4 regions of the Virgibacillus byunsanensis genome follow, and region 1 is predicted to be linked to each of the others. Evidence: predicted binding sites of a transcription regulator. Region 1 holds the regulator's gene; each other region holds the start of a gene.

Region 1 (4,951 bases):
TGTGATTTTATTAATAAAGTACCGGTCATGTGATACAAAGACAATGGTACCTGGAAAGTCCATTAGAGCTGCCTCTAGGACTTCTTTGCTATCAATGTCCAAATGGTTTGTCGGTTCATCTAATACGAGTAGATTCGCTTTTTGCATCATTAATTTGGCTAGCGATAGTCTTGCTTTTTCTCCACCACTTAGTGCATGTACTGGCTTCAAAACATCATCACCAGAAAATAGAAAATTCCCTAATACCGTTCGTATATCTTTTTCATTTACATTTGGGTACTCATCCCATAATTCATGTAAAACGTCCTTAGATGACGAGAGATTTGCCTGTTCCTGGTCATAGTAGCCGATTTGCACATTTGTTCCTATTTTTATCGTACCGTGACTAGGCTTTAATGATCCTAAAATTGTTTTTAGTAGTGTTGTTTTTCCAACACCATTTGGACCAACCAGTGCAATTCGTTCTCCGCGATTAATGTGAACTTTTACTTTTGAAAATAATGGATCTTTATCATCGTCATAGCGAAATGAAAGGTCATCTATTTTCAATACATCATTTCCACTTCGTTTATTCACCTGGAATGAAAAGGAAGCAGATGATTCATCACCTTTAGGTTTATCCAACTTATCCATTTTTTCTAATTGTTTACGTCTGCTTTGAGCTCGTTTTGTGGTAGAAGCTCGTACAATATTTTTTTGAACAAACTCTTCCATTTTTTTAATTTCGGTTTGCTGTTTTTCAAATTCTTTTAATTCTTGTTCATAATTTAATGCTTTTTGATCAAGAAAATCACTATACGAACCATTATATTTTTTGGTATGGTGACGAGAAATTTCATAGACAATGGAAACAGTTTTATCAAGGAAATATCTGTCATGGGAAACAATCGTTACTGCACCTGGATAACTGATAAGGTAATTTTCCAACCAGCTAAGTGTTTCAATATCCAAATGGTTCGTTGGCTCATCTAATATTAACAATTCTGGTTTTGTGAGCAGAAGCTTTCCTAACGCTAGTCGCGTCTTTTGACCACCACTTAATGTGCTAATAGGTGTTTGGTAATCTCGTTCGTAAAAATGTAATCCCGAGAGAACCGCTTTTATATCTGCTTCATAACGGTACCCACCACCTGTTTCGAAGGCTTGCTGTCGTTTGTCATAATCGGCTAATAGTTGTTCGTATCCAGTGTCTGATAAAGAAGCAGCTCGTTCCATTTTACTTTCTAATGATCGTAATTCTTTTTCTTGCTTTAGAAGGTAATCAAACACTCCCAACATTTCATCCCAAATCGTTTTATCAGATTCTAATTCTGTATGCTGGGACAGATACCCAATACTTAAGTCTTTTGGCTTAAACAGGTCACCATCATCATATGCCAGTTCATTTGCCATTATTTTTAGTAATGTCGATTTTCCGGATCCATTTCTTCCTACAATAGCTATACGATCTTTATCCTTAATTTCGAGTTTTATATTGGATAAAATCTCCTCTGCGCCGAACGCTTTGGAAATGTTATTTAGTTGCATAATTATCATTACGTTCACCTCACCCTATTAAGTGTATCGTATTAGTAAATAGCCTAGCAATACAATTGTGAAAATAATCACGACTTATATTCCTATTTCTGATAAAATAGACGTGAGATATAAAAATGGAGATGAGCTTATGTCAGATTTCACTCACTTTAATGAGCAAGGTAGAGCCCGTATGGTCGACATTAGTGAAAAAAAGGAAACAGAACGTACAGCTACTGCCAAATCGAGTGTATATGTTACGAAAGAAATTTATGAAAAGATTACCAATCAGGAAATTAAAAAGGGAGATGTATTTGCTGTTGCACAAGTAGCAGGAATTATGGCTGCCAAAAAAACATCAGATTGGATACCCATGTGCCATCCATTGCAATTAAAGGGAATTGATATTTCCTTTGAATGGAAGATTAACGAAGGTACATATCAAATTCAAATAGATGCATTTGTAAAAACAAAAGGAAGCACTGGAGTTGAAATGGAAGCATTAACAGCAGCCTCAGCAACAGCGCTCACCATATACGATATGTGTAAAGCGATAGATAAAGGGATGGTAATTGGTCAAACCTACTTAGTAGAGAAAAAAGGTGGCAAAACTGGCGATTACTATCGAGAGGAAAAGGGGTACACGGATGGAACAAAATAAAATACCACAAGCAACAGCGAAACGCTTACCATTATATTATCGATTTTTAAATAACTTAAATCACCAAGGTATAAAACGGGTATCATCAAAGGAACTAAGTGAAGCAGTTAAGGTCGACTCAGCTACTATACGTCGCGACTTTTCCTATTTTGGTGCGTTAGGCAAAAAGGGGTATGGATATAATGTCGAATACTTACTTGGCTTTTTCCGAAAAACATTAGACCAAGACGAACTGACCCAAGTTGCCTTGATTGGTGTCGGTAATCTCGGTACAGCTTTCCTGCATTATAATTTCATGAAAAATAACAATACAAAAATCATGATGGCGTTCGATACTAGTCCGGAAAAAGTAGGAACTGAAATAGGTGGTGTTCCAATTTACCACATTGATGATTTAGAAGCTAAAATAAAAGATGTTCGTGTTGCGATTTTAACAGTCCCATCCAGTGAAGCGGAAGGTATAACAACTAGACTGGTTAAAGACGGGATTGAAGGTATACTTAATTTCACTCCTGCAAGAATTACGGTTCCAAAACATGTTCGCGTGCACCACATCGATTTAGCGGTTGAGTTACAATCGTTAGTATATTTCTTAAAACACTATCCCTTACAAAATGAAAGAGACTAAAAATAGTAACGGGTTCCGTTTCCTATCACAAAAGTCAGAATTACACTTTAAAATGTAACTAAATTTGCATCCTATTTGTAGTGATATTTGTAATTAAAAATAAAAATCTCAGTTCAAGTGAACTGAGATTTTTCTTCTATCTATTTTCAATTGTTTATTCAACTAAAGCACCCGTTAACGCAATAAGAGAATAGCTTCTATTTTAGCTAGTTTAGTTTAAAAGTAATATTGATATGGAAGAAACAATAAGAAAGAAAGGTATTAAACATCCAACTCTAAGAAAGGATAAACCCGAATCTACAACGTCTTGCCAATTTAATTTTCCGCTTTTTTTTCTTCCCCAAAAACCCATAAATATTCGATTCCCCCTTATAGTTTAGGTCCATGGTTGCTATGCTATCCTGCGGCGTTAGTTTAATAGCAATAGGTAAGACTTTGATGTAATCTCCATCTTTTCCCCTGCTCCACACCCAACGTGCGGCTTTCGCCGCATGAGGCGTTCCATCTTATTCTTTTAAACTAAAGCAACTAAATTACAAACTTTACGAAATTGGTTTAGCTTCTTCAATTGTTTTCCATCTAATTGAAGAATGTTCCTATATCGCTCAATCGTCATTTCACTTTTAGCATGGATTAATCTATGGACATCTTTGTGTACGATTACAAGGTTGTTAAACTCATCTGAGCCTCCCATGTGTCGGGGTAACTTATGATGACAGTGTACCTGATTGCATGTTAAAAACTCCCCTGTTACTGCACATTTGCCTAATTGCATAGAGTACCTTGAAATTCTGTTATCTACAACTTCTAAGTTGTCTTTGCCGTAAGGCATTTTTAACATTTTGTTTATTTCTATGGCAACGTCGGTTCTAAGGTTTTGATGAAGTTTAAGCCTTCCTTCTTTTGTATAATTACATATATCTTGACTGAAGTTCATGGCATTACTTGTTTGAATATCTCCTAAGGGAAATAAATAAACACCAGCAATTTTATATGTTCTGAAATTATTTTTATGAAGTCTCTTGTATGTTTCTGATGGCTTTATAGGTTTTCCATATTTGCCAATTGGTTTTAGACGATTATACATGGTTTTTATAAGACGATAGGCTATTTTTCCAAAGTCTTTATTGATATGAGTCGCAACCCTGAAGTAGTTTTTAATTCCGAGAATATAGGCGTTATAACCCATGACAGTTTGTGGCGTTGGTTTATTTTGGATTTTGTGAATTAAATATCTAAGTTTTTCTAGTATATTTTTCATCTTTTTATCCATAACATGTGTATTGGCTACATATCTATTACGCTTGGCTACTGCTTTGAGAGAAAAACCTAGAAAATCAGATTTCCTCTTTCTAAGATTAGTAATCGCTGATTTCTCAGTTGATATATCAAGGTTTAATTGATTCTTTAGGTATCCTTTGGTGGCATGGTATATTTTGATAGCTAACTTAGGGGAATTTGTGAAAATCTTAAAGTCATCTGCATATCTGACGATATACATTTGTTTGAGATTCGTTTTCTTTAACGCTCTTATTTTACTACTAGGTGTATAAGTTTGTTTTGTTTTTAAGCATTCCCATTGATTAGCTATCCACCAATCTAAGTCATTTAGAACAATGTTAGATAAAAGAGGAGATAAGATGCCTCCTTGCGGAGTTCCTTTAGTTGGTACACCTATCCCTTTTATTGGAGCCTTTAGCATTTTCGAGACAATCGTTAAGACTCTTTTGTCCCGTATTCCTATGTTGTACATTTGTTTAATTAACTTTGAATGACTCACGTTGTCAAAGAAACCTTGTATATCAATATCTACTACATGGTGCAATTTCACATTATTGATTAAAAACTGACATCTAGCCATTGCATGATGGGTCGACCTGTTTGGTCTAAAACCATATGAATGGTGATAGAATTTAGCTTCACATATTGGCTCTAATACTTGTTTGAACATCTGTTGAATTAATCTATCTCTCATAGTTGGAATACCTAATGGACGTTTCTTTCCATTGGGTTTAGGTATCTCAATCCTTCGTACAGTTTGAGGTTTATAATTATTTAATGCTTTTCGAATCTCCTCAATAAATTCATCAACATTTTCAATCTTATATTTATCAATCGTGATGCCATCAGTTCCTGATGTTTTAGAC
Region 2 (4,951 bases), on a different contig from region 1:
ACTTCTGACTCCCGGTAAATTTTAGCTAAAGGAGTTTGTCTGACATTTCCTGCTTTAATTGGTAAGAGTCCACTTGGGAATACGTCTCCTGTATGGGATATGAAGACAAAACCATTTCCATCATTAACACCTTTTGGAGCACGTCCCAATCCATCGATCATACCAGTATTACCCTTCATTAATGCATCCTCATAATTAATGTTCGTACCTTCACTGGTTGCCACTTTTTCACGCATCTTATTCTGAATAACAACACGTCGGTAATGCTGGGCAGCTGTTGTTTTTATGTCAAATGGAACACGTTTTGATAATTTATATAACCATTGTAATACTCGTTCATGTTCGACTGGTGAAATCATGTCCGTTTCTTTCCCTCGTCCTGTTGGCACAAGAAAAAATACACTCCATAATACACAATTGAGATTTTCTACCATTTCGGCCATTTCATCCAAGTACTCATAATTATATCTGGATATAACTGTGTTTATTTGTAATGGCATACCTAGTTCATTCAAGTATTTTATAGCATTCATGGTTAAATCAAACGATCCTGATGTACCACGGAAGTGATCATGAACTTCTGCACTGTGACCATCGATACTGAATGCCCATCTGGATAGCCCCACATCCTTGGCCTTTTGCATAGCTTCTTTGGTTACATTAGGTGTTGCTGATGGTGTTATGGACACCCGTACACCTTTTTTAACAGCATACTCTGCTATTTCAAAAACATCCGGACGCATTAATGGATCTCCACCGGTAAAAACAAGCATCGGATTATTCATCTCGTATATATCATCAATTAATTTTTTTCCTTCTTCAAATGTTAATTCGCGAGGATCTCTATGATACTGAGCCTCTGCACGACAGTGTAAACATTTCAATTCACAGGCACGTGTTAATTCCCATATGACAATAAACGGATTTTCATTATAGTCTTGCGGAAACATATAAGCCCTCCTTAGAGTACTGACCAACACTCTAAAAATGGGTGTTAGTCACAGTGATACTATATTAATAGTTATAGTAGTGAAGTAAGTAACTGACTAAATTGTAATATGTATCACATTTTCTAGATGTGATGTTTTTCACTTTATGAGGTAATTTCGTAAAATAGACACAAACGAAGATCCTTGATACGTACTCAAGGACCTCATTTTCCGTTACCTTATTTTTTTCCGATACACACACGCCAAAGCATTGGACCTTCTTCTAAGTATTCCCATGAAAAAGTCCCTTCTCTTTCCATCATGAATTGGTAATGAAGTGGTTTTGGATCGTGGTCATTTGAAAGCTCCATGTACTCCCCTGGTTGTAATTCATCAAAGACTTCAAATATTCTTGGGTGACGAAATCTAGGCTCGATCTCTGGTGCATGAACTTTTGCAGTATATTGTACATCATTCATATTTGTTACCTCCTGTTTTTAACTCTGTTTTTTTAACCACCTATAGCATAGAACGAATTTACAGAGATTGTTGTGAGGTAAAACACCACATACATATGATTTTTATCACGGTGTCAAGATTTTTTCACAATTAACATCATATTTTTAAGCATAACATGGTAGAATGACAGTAAATTGACTGTATTTATATAGAAAGGAGTACTCCTCGTTATGAATCCACAATCTATTAAAGATCTTCTGCAAAAATTCACATTATTTAAGGATTTATCCGATTTTGAAATGGAACCCATTTTAGATCTGGCAAACCATCGGTTATATCGACATGGAACACATATATTTATGCAAGGTGATCCTTTGACAAATGTTTACTTTATCGATCAGGGAAAAGTGAAAATCTATAAAACTGATTTCCATGGAAAAGAACAAATTGTGAACGTCTTACAGCCCGGTGATATGTTTCCCCATCTAGGTTTCTTTAGACAAGATGACTATCCAGCACACTCGGAAGTAATTGAAGACGCTGTATTAATATATATCCCTATTCAATCTTTTGAGAATTTCTTAATCACTCACCCTGAAATATGCGTGAAACTGTTTCGTGTGTTAGGTGAAAAAATGGTTGATCTGCAACAACGCCTCGAACAAAAAATTCTCCATAACACGTATGAGCAGATTATTATGTTATTGTTACGCCTTGCTAAGGATTATGGACATGAAACAAAAAATGAGCATATCCGTGTCACTACCCAATTTACCAACCGGGAATTAGCAAATATGATCGGTTCAAGCCGTGAAACAGTTAGTCGAACGTTAACACAGTTAAAAAAGAAAAATCTCATCAATACCGATAAATCCGGGTTTCTGGTTTTGGACACAGATGCACTGGAAGATGAGTTATTTTAACCTATATTGCAATGAAAAACGAGGGTGGCAGTTTCCTCGTTTTTTTGTCGTTTAGCGTACTATAAAATTAGGAGCATGTGGATAATTAAGCCGTGTCCAGCTCTGACGCACAGGATAAGGAATGCTACGACAGCGAAGAAAAAGCGAACTTCTATTTCGAGGACGTACTAGTACAGGTGTTGCCACAGGATAAGGAATGCTTCCCTGAAATAGCATCGCACACAGAAAAAGCGTTTACTTTTTCAAGGACGTTGCGAACGAGTGTCATTGAAATGAAACCCCTCTTTCTTCATCTTATAACAATTATGGATCAATTTTATAAATGTGACACAAATCACTACTTTTATAATTGAAAATGATTATCATGAACTCGTAGATAAAAGTAACTAATTAGATGAGGTGATTTCATGAGTATTAAAGAAAAAATGGTTGAGTTGGATGTTCGCGAAGATTTGCGATTAAAGAAAGAGCCTTTTGATAAAATCATGGCAGTAGTAAAAGAATTGGAAGATGGAGAGACATTTGTTCTACATGCCCCCTTTAATCCTGTTCCATTGCATGCTGTTCTAAGACGAAAAGGATTTGAGAATAACGCTGAAAAAATAGATAAAAAACATTGGAAGGTTACCTACACGAAGAAGGTGGCTGCTGAACAATGATGATAGATAATCGAGGATTAGAACCACCACAACCAATGATGCGCACCCTTAAAGCATTAGATAAATTGTCCAATGGGGAATCACTGTCCATCATAAATGATCGCCGCCCGATGTTTTTATATGAAGAATTAAACGACCGGGGATATTTGCATGAAACAGAGCCACAGGAGGATGGAAGTTTTAAAATATCAATAACAAAGACTGGTGATTAAACATGATGCCACAAGCTAGTATGAAATCTGATACAGATATAAAGTTACCATTATCCTTTATTTTATATGCACTCGTTGCACTGGTCCTATCACAAATTGTTCTTTTTATAAGTAATGATGCCTTACTCGCTAGTCAATTTCGTGTTCCAGATATTTGGATGGGTGCACACTTCTTGCTGTTAGGATGGGCAGTCATGATCGTAATGGGGGCAATGTATCAGCTTGTCCCTGTTGCCTTTTTAACACCTATCTGGAACCAAGCATTCGGCTATGTTCAATTTATTGTAACAGCACTAGGTATTACGGTATTTTCTATACTCTTAGGGACCAAACCTGACATGGCGATTTACGGCGGAATTGTAGCAATTACAGGGATTTTAATGTTTATTTTCCAAATGGCGAAAACAATTCTTCATCAGGAAAAGAAAAATACCTTAACCTATTTCGTATTGGGTGCTATAACGTGTTTCTTTCTAACGATTATAGCCGGATTCTTATTAGCCTGGAATCTCGCATTCGGTGGAATTGGAGAACATAAAACGATTTTATATACACACATTTTACTCGGAATCGCCGGCTGGTTTACGCTCTTAATTTTTGGCTTTTCCTATAAATTGGTTCCCATGTTTAGTTTGTCACATGGTTTTTCAATGAAGAATGCTAAGCCTGCGTTTTTCGCCTATGTTCTGGGCCTGGTCGTGTTAATTAGTTCATTATGGCTGAGCTTTCCTTATTCTCAATTTATTGGATGGTTACTGCTACTGGTTGGTTTTTCTTTATTTGTACGAGATATCAAGGAAATTTTAGATAAACGAATTAAGAAAAAATTAGATAAGCCTTTCTCATTTTCGCTTCTGGCAATTGTTAATGGTCTTGTTATTCATGGAATAGCTTTTCTCTTAAGTTCAGTGGGGATAACGAACATCAACATCTGGAGCTGGCTCCTATTTCTATATGTAATGAGTTGGATTATGTTCAGCATATTTGGCTACTTATTTAAAATTGTTCCTTTTTTATGGTGGACACACAAATATTCCTCACAAGTAGGAAAAATGAAAGTTCCCATGCTTAAGGAAATGATTAATGAAAAAGTTAGTGTTTATATATTTATACTTTTTATAATTGGTGTCGTTGGATTACCTGTAAGCGCACTGCTCCAATTAGGAATACTCGTTTTTATGTTCCAGGGAGTATTGGTGCTTGCATCTATCGCGTATGTATCATCGATTGTTTGTGTGCTGTTTGTATAAATTGTTGCACGTAAATCTGAAGTCTAATCAGGAAAGGACCGTGTTGTTACGATGTCTCTTCAAACTGAAGTAGGTGCAGCTTTATATGAAGTTATTGATCCTGAACTTGGGGTAAACATTATGGATTTAGGACTTATTTATGATATTAAAACCGACGAAAACAACAATGTGAATGTAATAATGACACTCACTACACCAGGTTGTCCGCTGCACGATAGCATTACCGAAGGAGCAAAAAATCAAATTCTAAAACAAGTTGAAGATGTTGGTGAGGTTTCCATTGATTTAGTATGGGAGCCAGCCTGGTCACCAACAAAAATGAGCGATAAAGCAAGAGAAATCCTTATGTTTTAACAAGCGTGTGATCCGATGTGTGGATCACACGTTTTTTCAGGCAAATCTTGATGCAATTGTGAACTTTGGCTTTTGAATTGTGAACTTTGGCCACTTTCGCTCAAACTTTGGCCACTTTGGCAAAAACTCCGGCCAATTCACCCTAACCTTTGGCTTTTAGCCCAA
Region 3 (4,951 bases), on a different contig from region 1:
AGAAATTCTGTTACCTCTGTTGAAAAATCCCCACGGCTCTTTCGCATTTTCCACTCCACTTTTCTGCGTGCCATGGTAAACAGAAAAGGCACAACAAATGTGGTTAAAATTAAGCCTAAAGCCAAAACCAGTGCTATCTCAATAGCATAAAACATCGTAAATAGGATGGTGCTTAAAAAGACGATGACTAATACAATCGGTGGATAAACCACACGTAAAAAGAAGTTTTGTAATGTCTCCACATCGCCAACAATTCTCGAGAGCAGATCACCGCTTCGATATTTCTGTAGAAGATTTGGTGCGAGTGGTTCTATTTTTTTATAAAATGAAACGCGTAAATTACTAAGCATCGTAAATGTCGCACGATGTGAAAACAAACGTTCCCCATAACGGCTAAATGCACGCGTAAAACCGAGCAGTTTAACGGTGGCTATAACAATAGTAAGTGTATACAGAGGCGGTGCGAGTGCGGCCTTTGAAATCAAATACCCACTTGAGGCAAATAAGCCAACAGCAGCAAGCCCCGTAATAACGCCAAACAAAACGGATAGAAAGACATCTCTTTTTTCCATCATAATCAGTTTGATTACTTGACCTAAATCTTTCATTCCGCTCGCCCTCCTTGCTGTACTGTCACCATGCTGCGATAGGTTTCTATTGAATCCATTAACTTTTCATGTGTACCAGAAGCAACCAGTTGTCCATTCTCCATAAATAAAATCTTATCAGCATTTTTTATCGTGTGCAGACGATGGGCAACTGTAATAATGGTTGATGACTGAGCCAATTCCTTCATGGAGGCTTGAAGAATGTGTTCTGTTTCCAAATCAAGACCTGTTGTTGGCTCATCAAATAAGATGACTGTTGGCTTTTTTAAGAACGCTCTGGCGATAGCAACCCTTTGTTTTTCTCCTCCTGAGAGTCCTCTTCCTGCCTCTCCGATTACAGTATCGTATCCATCCTTAAGAGATGCCACCAGTCGGGATATTCCTGCTTTTTCAGCAGCTTGCTCCACATCATTCTGGGTAGCATTTTCTTTGGATCCTATTGCAATATTATCAGCAATCGTTCCGGAAAAAAGATAAGGATCCTGTGAAATGTAACTTAGCTGATCAAACCAATCTTTTTCCTTGTACTCTAAAAGTGGTTTGCCATTTATGAGGATTTTTCCTTCTAAAAGTGGCAGCAGACCAGCAATCATATGTAATAAGGTCGACTTACCAGCACCACTTCTGCCAACGATAGCTATTTGTTCATAAGGGCGAACCTTAGCATGTATATTTTTTAATGCAAAAGTGTCTTCCCCGTATGCAAACCCAGTACCAGCTAATTGGATTTCAGGTGGAGTATCCTCATCAAGTAACGATGCTTCACCCCAGTTTACAGGCGGAGTTAAATCGGTCAACTCTGCTTCGATTTTTCGGGCTGCTCCCATACTTCCCCTACCAGTATGAAATGCATTACCAAGTTCCTTCAAGGCTGTATAAAACTCCGGAGCGAGCACCAGCATGAAAAATGCCGTGAAAAAGGCAATATCCTGAAATACGATTAGTCTGATCGCAACCTCGAGAGCAATCAAACCCATACTGAGCATCGAAATGAGCTCTAGCATCAACGAATTGGTGAAGGCAATCTTCAATACTTCCATGGTAGCATCCCGAAATCCGAGACTGCTTTTTTTAATGGTATCTTTTTCTTTATCTGCCTTGCCAAATAATTTGAGTGTTAAAAGCCCTTGTAACGTATCTAAAAATTTTGCAGAAAAAGCTGCCAGTTTATCCATCTGCTCTTCTGATTTGTCTTTTGTTTTTTTGCCAATTATGATCATAAAAATAGGAATAAATGGAGCTGTCACAATTATAATGAGTCCCGTGTATAAGTTTTGGGTAAAAGCGACGATAAGAATAATAATCGGTATAATAGACGTCTGAATTACCTGAGGAATATAGGTGCGAAAGTAATCATCTATTCCATCAACAGCATCCAGTATCACACTCACTTTTTGTCCAGATTGTCCTTGAATAGATGCTTGTACAGGATTCCTTGAAAACCTATCCAAAAGTGCTTTTCGTAAATCGCTTTTCACCTTAGAAGACATTTTAACGCCTACTGTTCCACGAGCATAATGAAGAGCTGCTCTTGCGAGGAGAACGGCGATTAACCCATAAAGAAGTGGTAATATAGCTTGAAATGACTGACCTTTAATAAAAATACGGTCGACAATGGAAACAAAATAATATGCCTGTCCAATAATAACTATTCCGCTAAGCATAGCAAAAGAAACGAGAAGATATACTTTCGTTTTCTGTGCCATCGCCATTTCTTTAAGTTGAATCATACTTCTGTTCCCCCTGAAACTATGATGAGTTCTGTTTAGATCTATAATTTACAAACTATTACCGTTTAATCCTCATTAAATAGTGAATACTTTCACATAAGTATACATGATTGTGTTTTTCCAGTAAATAAACAGTACTTGCCTTAACATAACTGTCATACTTGATGTTGCTACCTATCATTATTTCTTTAGAAACCTTGGCTTATCGCCAAGCCTTAGTTGGACTTTTGTAGATAAGAAAGTTTTATACTTTTTTATCTACAAAAATAAATGGCATACTACAAAGGTATGCCATCTATATCGTGTGCAGTTTTCGTTTTATTCCAAAATTTCGCCCTTCGATATCTGCAAAAACTGACCATCGGACACATTTACATTATACTTGCCGTTCAAGATTTCATTATTTACAATCTCATTATCACCGATTGGACCAGACAACACAGCTACATATCCTTGGCCCATACTTTCAATAGTATATTGATTTGGTTCGATATCATATCCGACTTTATACATTCCAGATCCCTTATAATCTTCAACATTATTTATTTTTTCGTATATTTCTTTGGCACCACTTACCTCTAAGTCATCGAAAGCTTCTACACTTATTAGGGCACCGCGTGTTTCCAAATTATCCGCATCATGCACATACACATAGCCAAAACTATCAAAGTTCTCATTGTCTATAATGTTTCCAGCGCTGTCTGTTTCACCATAATATTTTCCGCTACCGTCAAATGAAATAAAAGCATATTCACCTTCTGGAATATCTCCTTTAACATATGACCCGGTATCAAACGCTAATCCTTCATCCATTAACGTCAATACTTGATTAAACATTTTTTCCTGTGGTGTTTCCTCTACAACTTCTTCCTGGTCTTCCCCAGCTTCGTTCTCTGGCTCTTCTTCACTTTCCTCTGGTTCTGTCTGCTCTTGAGATACGTCTTCTTCAGTTACATCTTCAGTAGATCCTTCTGTATCTGTTTCCGCAGCAGTCTTATTTCCTGCTTCTGCTTCTTCCTCCGCATCTCCTGTACTTATTGCAATAATGACTATAACTGCAACTACCCAAACCCAAACCTTTTTATACCATGGCTTCTTCATTTCGAATGGCCTCCTTGTTATTTTTTAACTTCTACATTTCTAATGATAACAAGGAGGGTATACAAAATTATGTATATATATCTGGACCATTTCTATATTGTATAGGATTTTGTGCTTCACTAAATGCTTTACGATGTAATTTGCTATGAAGATTGAAATACATTTTCTTACTTCAATTTCTGGTTTAATAATAGAAACGGTTCCCGTTATGGAGTTCCAGGTTTTTTTATTATAGTCATTACACCTGTGAAATTTGTATTAGATTCCCACACGTGTCATCAAATATAGCAAATGTTACCGGACCGACCTCGGTTGGTTCTGTGGTGAATTTCACACCTGCATTTTTCAATCTTTCGTATTCCTTTTGGATGTCATCAACTGCAAATGAAGTGGTTGGAATACCTTCTTCATAAATAGTATTTTGGTACGTTTTTGCAGCTGGGTTTTCATTAGGTTCAAGTAGCAACTCAACACCTTCTGGATCCTCTGGCGAGACAACCGTTAGCCACTTAAAGTCTCCTGCAGGTATGTCTGTTTTTTTAATAAAGCCGAGAACTTCTGTATAAAATTGATGCGCTCTTTCTTGATCATCTACAAATACACTTGTTACTTTAATTTTCATGTTAAGCCTCCATTCATAATCCACCAGCACCACCACCGCCCATTGGACGACGGCCTTTTTCTTTTGCAATTTGTCTTTCTACTTCTTTCTCCTGTTCTGTCTTTTCACGATAAGATTGATGTGGATTCCTTTTCGTTTTTCGCCTATCGAGGAAAATCAGAAAAACAATGAGTACAACTACAAATATGATCCAAAATAAATCCGAAATCAATAAATCACCCCTAGCATTTCCATCATTATTCTAATTGAAAACTTTCAACGACCTTAAAGGCATCATCTTCCTCAACTAAAGGAGTATGCAGTTTTATGAGAATATACGGGCTTGAATATGAATCACCCACATCCATATAAAAGTAAAAAGTCTGTATAATATTATCTGTTTTAACGTGTTGGCGAATGAAAGTGGTTGGGTATGTAACATCAGTTAACTCTTTACTCTCAAATATCGCTTCCTTATTTTCCTTATTTTCATATTCAGTTGAACTTACTATACTTACTTCACCAACAATAGCTTCATTTTCATTTGTAATATTCCATAATGTTGAGCTTTCCTGCTCAAGAGTAAGTCCGAGCTCTTTTAATTCTGGTATGGAAATGACCACTGGATCAGGTTGGACATTAGTTGCACCTTGATTCGATTCGCTTATATAATAACTGCTTAATACGATAAACAATAGTAAAGCAGTCAGTGCAGACAGATAATATTTATACGCAAAAACCTTCTTTGGTTGTGAGGAGTTCATTTTTGCATTCAACCGAGAGAGTGTTAACTGTTGTTCGTTTTCAGATAGACGTATGGTATTGTCCATCGACCTTAAATCACGATCAAACTCTTCGTCAAACTTTTCCATGCTGATACCCCTCCTTTACCAGTTCCTTCTTTAAAGCTT
Region 4 (4,951 bases), on a different contig from region 1:
TGCCATTCGTTCTGCATGGATCGTGAAATAAATCCCCGCCCCTACAGCTAAGAAAGCAGCCGTATAATCAACCTTTGTTGGCACATGATGGGACCTGCTTTCCCCGGATTTTTTAGAATAGCCAAACAGTAAGAAGGTTAATACCAAAATGAACGACACATGAAGCGCCATCTGGTTCATTGGGTCCAATGTCCCCCAGACAACAGACCAAATCTGGTAGATGGATAAAGCAAGTGCAATAACAGCAAACAGTTTTATATGAATTCCTGATAATTCACGCTTGTTTCCTTCGTTAAACCATGCCAATAGCCTATTTTTAATAGCCACATTGAATTACTCCCTTCCAAGCAACCGATAATTGAGAATTTAAAGCACTAGCCTAGTCGGTTAACCCTTGTTCTTTGAAAAACTTTGCTGCACCAGGATGTAGTGGAACACTCCCAACATCCATTATATTTTCATCCGTTAAATGGCTAAATTCCTCATGTACCGTGCCTAAGTAGTCCAAGTTCTTGTAAATGGCTTGTGTAACTTGATACACTTCCGCTTCTGATACATCCTTGTGCACAAGTAAAATAGCTGGTGTATTAACCGTGTCAATATCACGACCTAAAAAATCATAGCTTCCCGATGGAATCGTCCCGGACACCATCCCTAACTCTTCAGATACGGCTTGAATCGTTTCCTGCTTCAAGTCCAAAAGAGTAAGATCCATTGTCGTGGAAGCTTCGATAATATTGCTAGAAGGAACAGACACCGCATCACCTGTGGCATCGATACGTTTATCCTTCATTAATTCAAACGCTTTAGAATCTCCTAAATGATCAACAGATCCTCCCCAGGAAATGATGTCCTCATACGTAACACCATATTGTTGTAAAATATTCCGTGTGATAATTTCACCTGCTGATCCTTTTTGATCTACAGCTAATCGCAATGGAACCTGATTCTCCACGATGTCATCCAGTGAATTATACCCCGAATCTTCTCTCATAATAAATTGATAGTAATTTGCAGGTATCACAACACTAACCGCCCGAATAGATTCATAGGGTTGATCATATGGTTCTGTCCCGCTATACGCAGCAAAGGCGGTCATTGCATAGGATAATCCATATGAAATGTTCCCAACATCTACGGTTGGTGAATTTTCAACGATCCCACCTGGCTCAACCGTTATAATCGCATCCTCATATTCCCGTCGAATCGATTCGGCTATCCCTTCAGTAAAAACAGACCATGCTCCACCTGTCCGACCACCAATTATCGTCGTGTCCATCCGACTAGTTTCATTGGCCTTCGATGATTCTCCTTCATCCTGAGCCCCACATGCGCCCAATACCATTAATCCAAGCATGCATACGACAAGTAATACTATGTTGCTATATGTAGCTAGTAATCTCATTTTTTATTCCCCTCTTTAACTTGCAAACTTATATCCAATGCAGCTACCGAATGGGTTAAAAAACCTAAGGATATATAATTCACACCCGTACCTGAGTAAGTTGCAAGATTTGCCAAATTAATTCCACCTGAAGCTTCCGTTACAATCGATTCTGGAACATAAGCAACAAATTCGTTAACCTCTTCTGGTGTGCAATTATCAAACATGATCACGTCTGCTCCTGCTGCTGCAGCTTCAAGTACCTCTTCCTTCATCTCTGTTTCGACCTCGATCTTAACCATGTGACCAATTTTATCCCGAACTGCTTGAACAGCTTTCGTAATCGAACCACAAAACGAAATATGATTATCCTTAATCATCACCCCGTCATACAACCCTTGTCGATGATTTCTGCCACCACCTGTTACAACGGCATATTTATCAAACATACGCAGACCTGGAGTGGTTTTTCGTGTATCACAAAGTTGAATCGAACGATCATCTAATATTTCCACACACTTATTTGTTAGCGTAGCAATGCCACTCATCCGCTGCATGAGATTCAAGATAACTCGTTCTGCTGTAAGTAAATGAGCAACCGGACCAACCACCTCGGCTATTTTATCGCCAGCCCTCACCTGCTCCCCATCTGTAACAAACTCTGTTACCTGAATGGAAGAATCAAGTAATCCGTATGCCTCTTTAATGATTCCTACCCCAGCAATAATGCCTGTTTCTTTTGCGATAAATACACCTTTTCCAACTTCATCAAGCGGAAATATCGTTTGGCTGGTTATATCATGATCTCCAATATCTTCTAATAAAAATGATTGAAGCATCGTTCTTACCTTTAATGGATTCATCAGCTTAACTCCTTATATGTTTTTCAAACCACTACGTGAAAACATTCACATTTCATGGTCTACGCGTTCCAATGACGCATGGAATCACCCTTGATAACTGTGAAAATCACAGTAGTATATCTAGGTGTCTTGACATCTATATTTACATATGATTACTATAATAGCAAGTGAAATTTTGTAAAAAATAATGGAAATCGTTTATAGTTGTTTTTGGAGGGGTTAATGTGAAGGATGAAAATAAAATGTCCTCTATCGAGCGACAGAACCTTATCATGAAAAGGTTAAAGGAAACAGAACTTCCTATTAAAGGCAGTGATTTTGCTAAAAAAACAAATGTGAGCAGACAAGTAATTGTACAGGATGTTTCCATTTTAAAAGCTAAAAATGAACCCATTATTGCAACAAGCCAAGGATATATGCTGATCAAACATCAACCAGATAAACATGTAAAACAAAGTGTCATTGTATGCAAACATACCCCTGAACAAACAGAGGAAGAATTAAATTGTCTGGTTGATCATGGCGTTACCGTAAGAGACGTCATCGTGGAACATGCCGTGTACGGGGATTTAACGGCTTCTGTTATGGTAAGTAACCGTGCCGAAGTAACGCAATTCGTGACACGTATAAAAGAAACCAACGCCACGTATTTATCAACGTTAACAGAGGGAATCCACCTACATACATTAGAAGCAGATACACAAGAAAAAATCGACGCAGCATGCAAGGAATTGGAGAAAGCGGGAATACTGGTTCAGTAGTTGATCAGATAAATGAAAAAAAACTCAGTACACCACTTTACAGCTTGTTGTAATATCCAAGTCGTAAAAATTCTTTTATTACTCTTACCAATAGAAAAAGTCATTAATCTTAAAATTAATGACTTTCCAGGATTTCCTTTATTTTTTTCAAGTCTTTCCTATTTGCCCTTCTCATCATAGTTGCCATAAATGATGTAAAGAATTTTGAAAATCCTGTCGGGTTTCCTTTATTTCTTAACACCATTTTAGTTTGATTACCCTCAACCGGATGCCATGTGTAAATCGTCTCCATACTAAATGGCCCATTAGCTGTTTTCATCACCAATTTACTACCTAAGATTAATTCAACAATCTCATAAACATAAGTAAGCTCACGCCCAAGGAATTTAGCTTTAAAAGCAATTTGGGAACCTATCTTGATTGGTTTTGGAGTCTTCCACTCTGCCGAATGAATATTCACATACCATTCAGGAGCGTTGTCTGGGTTTGATGCATATTCTGATACTTGAGTAATGGGGCACTTTATAGTATTTTCTGTTTTTACATCTACCATTGATAAGTTCCTCCAATTTACTGTCTATTTTTGAAACTTATTTATTTTCTACATAATTTTTAAGTAAGGTTCCTAGTAGATACTCCCACCCTTTACTGTGATCTTGTTCCCAATTCTCCTGAATAATGCCTGATGCTGAATGAGAGAGTTGAAGTAATGTTCCCCCATCTTTCTCTATAAGACGATAGGTATAAGCACTGTTTACTGCACCTTGCATACCAAGATGACCATGTAAACGGATTTCCTCAGGAGCATTCACATAATAAACATTACCCCAGATTGCCCCCTCATTCTCCCCCCATTTTTCCATAAATTGTCCGCCTGGAACTGGGTCAAATGTTAAAAAAGAATCTTTACCTTCTGGAGCCACTCGGAACTCCCACCAATCTTGTATGCGCTCTGTTAGTGCCTTGAACACTTCTTCTCGTGGTGCATCCATAAATATTTCTTGCTCGATACGAAAATCGTTATTATTTGTTGTCATTCTCTCTTTCCCTCCATTTTGTTCTACAGTAGAACGTAAATTTATTAGTGAATATGCAGTCGACTGCATATACTTCCCTACCCACCGGTTGTACACTTCCTGAAGTGGTATAGCATTAAGAAAATTTCTTCTATATTTCCCTTCACGCCTAACCACCACTAAGTTTCCATCTTCCAAAATAGTTAAATGTTTCATGATCGCATACCTGGTGACCTTAGGAAAATATTCATCTAATTCACCAGTTGTTTTAGGCGATTTCTTAAGTAAATCAAGAATTTGCCTTCTAATCGGATGCCCTAACGCTTTAAATACAACAGAAAGCTCTTCCTCCATTACATCGTTCCTTTCATAGGTTTATCTTAATTAACACACGTTACCATAAGTGACATACTATATGTGACCTAATAGTAACATGTTGGTAATCACTCGTCAACCAGTCTAAAATCAGCTTTATATTAATTTTAACTCTTGTTTAGTCAAAGTCCACGCTTGGATACGTTTTTAAATGTTCATAATCAATTACTTCCCCATCCGCATTTACTACAATTACATCTTCCCCATAGCTAATATGGGCACGATAATAAGGATAAACTTTTAACGTAATTTCATATGCCCCACCTACTCCATATAACTGCTTTATTTTTAAGATTTCCGTATCATAGGAATCCCAAGTAAGTCCTTCTGGTGCATCCTCATCGTCCTTATAAATGTCTGCTATTGCTTGATCAACTGGCTCTCTTAAGCTATTAATTAATGCATATTTAAGAGTATCACATAATTCCGTATCCGCTTCATTTATGGTTTCTGCATAAGCTGGCGTGTTAAAACTCACTAAAAATATTGCTAACATGAGTATCATAGCAGTTTTTTTCATAATCCATCACCTCAGTTCAGTTTGTGAAACTA

The links. The regulator Rex, encoded in region 1, represses fermentation and respiration genes when NADH is low (regulators of the CRP and FNR family bind a similar motif). The targets are predictions, from matches to a motif close to TTGTGAAATATTTCACAA.
Region 2: a site for Rex is predicted at 2,634-2,651, ahead of ACFQ3N_RS04625 (DUF2249 domain-containing protein). Genes of this name have one in related genera too.
Region 3: a site for Rex is predicted at 2,419-2,436, ahead of cydD (thiol reductant ABC exporter subunit CydD). Genes of this name have one in related genera too.
Region 4: a site for Rex is predicted at 2,281-2,298, ahead of nadC (carboxylating nicotinate-nucleotide diphosphorylase). Genes of this name have one in related genera too.

What each region holds. Positions count from the first base shown of each region.
Region 1 covers NZ_JBHTKJ010000022.1:6,806-11,756, forward strand. The annotation lists gene abc-f (ribosomal protection-like ABC-F family protein) at 1-1,536, opposite strand, end outside; gene moaC (cyclic pyranopterin monophosphate synthase MoaC) at 1,667-2,176, shown strand; gene ACFQ3N_RS09560 (redox-sensing transcriptional repressor Rex) at 2,163-2,804, shown strand; gene ltrA (group II intron reverse transcriptase/maturase) at 3,319-4,951, opposite strand, start outside.
Region 2 covers NZ_JBHTKJ010000010.1:10,739-15,689, reverse strand. The annotation lists gene ACFQ3N_RS04640 (TIGR04053 family radical SAM/SPASM domain-containing protein) at 1-950, opposite strand, end outside; gene ACFQ3N_RS04635 (DUF2249 domain-containing protein) at 1,169-1,408, opposite strand; gene ACFQ3N_RS04630 (Crp/Fnr family transcriptional regulator) at 1,619-2,311, shown strand; gene ACFQ3N_RS04625 (DUF2249 domain-containing protein) at 2,719-2,970, shown strand; gene ACFQ3N_RS04620 (DUF2249 domain-containing protein) at 2,967-3,182, shown strand; gene ACFQ3N_RS04615 (hypothetical protein) at 3,203-4,432, shown strand; gene ACFQ3N_RS04610 (metal-sulfur cluster assembly factor) at 4,484-4,786, shown strand; gene mobB (molybdopterin-guanine dinucleotide biosynthesis protein B) at 4,924-4,951, opposite strand, start outside.
Region 3 covers NZ_JBHTKJ010000073.1:121,205-126,155, forward strand. The annotation lists gene cydC (thiol reductant ABC exporter subunit CydC) at 1-608, opposite strand, end outside; gene cydD (thiol reductant ABC exporter subunit CydD) at 605-2,338, opposite strand; gene ACFQ3N_RS19280 (hypothetical protein) at 2,657-3,439, opposite strand; gene ACFQ3N_RS19285 (VOC family protein) at 3,678-4,061, opposite strand; gene ACFQ3N_RS19290 (hypothetical protein) at 4,075-4,272, opposite strand; gene ACFQ3N_RS19295 (hypothetical protein) at 4,298-4,912, opposite strand; gene ACFQ3N_RS19300 (RNA polymerase sigma factor) at 4,899-4,951, opposite strand, start outside.
Region 4 covers NZ_JBHTKJ010000061.1:202-5,152, reverse strand. The annotation lists gene ACFQ3N_RS17305 (TRAP transporter permease) at 1-327, opposite strand, end outside; gene ACFQ3N_RS17300 (TAXI family TRAP transporter solute-binding subunit) at 380-1,405, opposite strand; gene nadC (carboxylating nicotinate-nucleotide diphosphorylase) at 1,402-2,247, opposite strand; gene ACFQ3N_RS17290 (transcription repressor NadR) at 2,490-3,008, shown strand; gene ACFQ3N_RS17285 (SRPBCC family protein) at 3,124-3,561, opposite strand; gene ACFQ3N_RS17280 (SRPBCC domain-containing protein) at 3,599-4,378, opposite strand; gene ACFQ3N_RS17275 (DUF3888 domain-containing protein) at 4,518-4,919, opposite strand.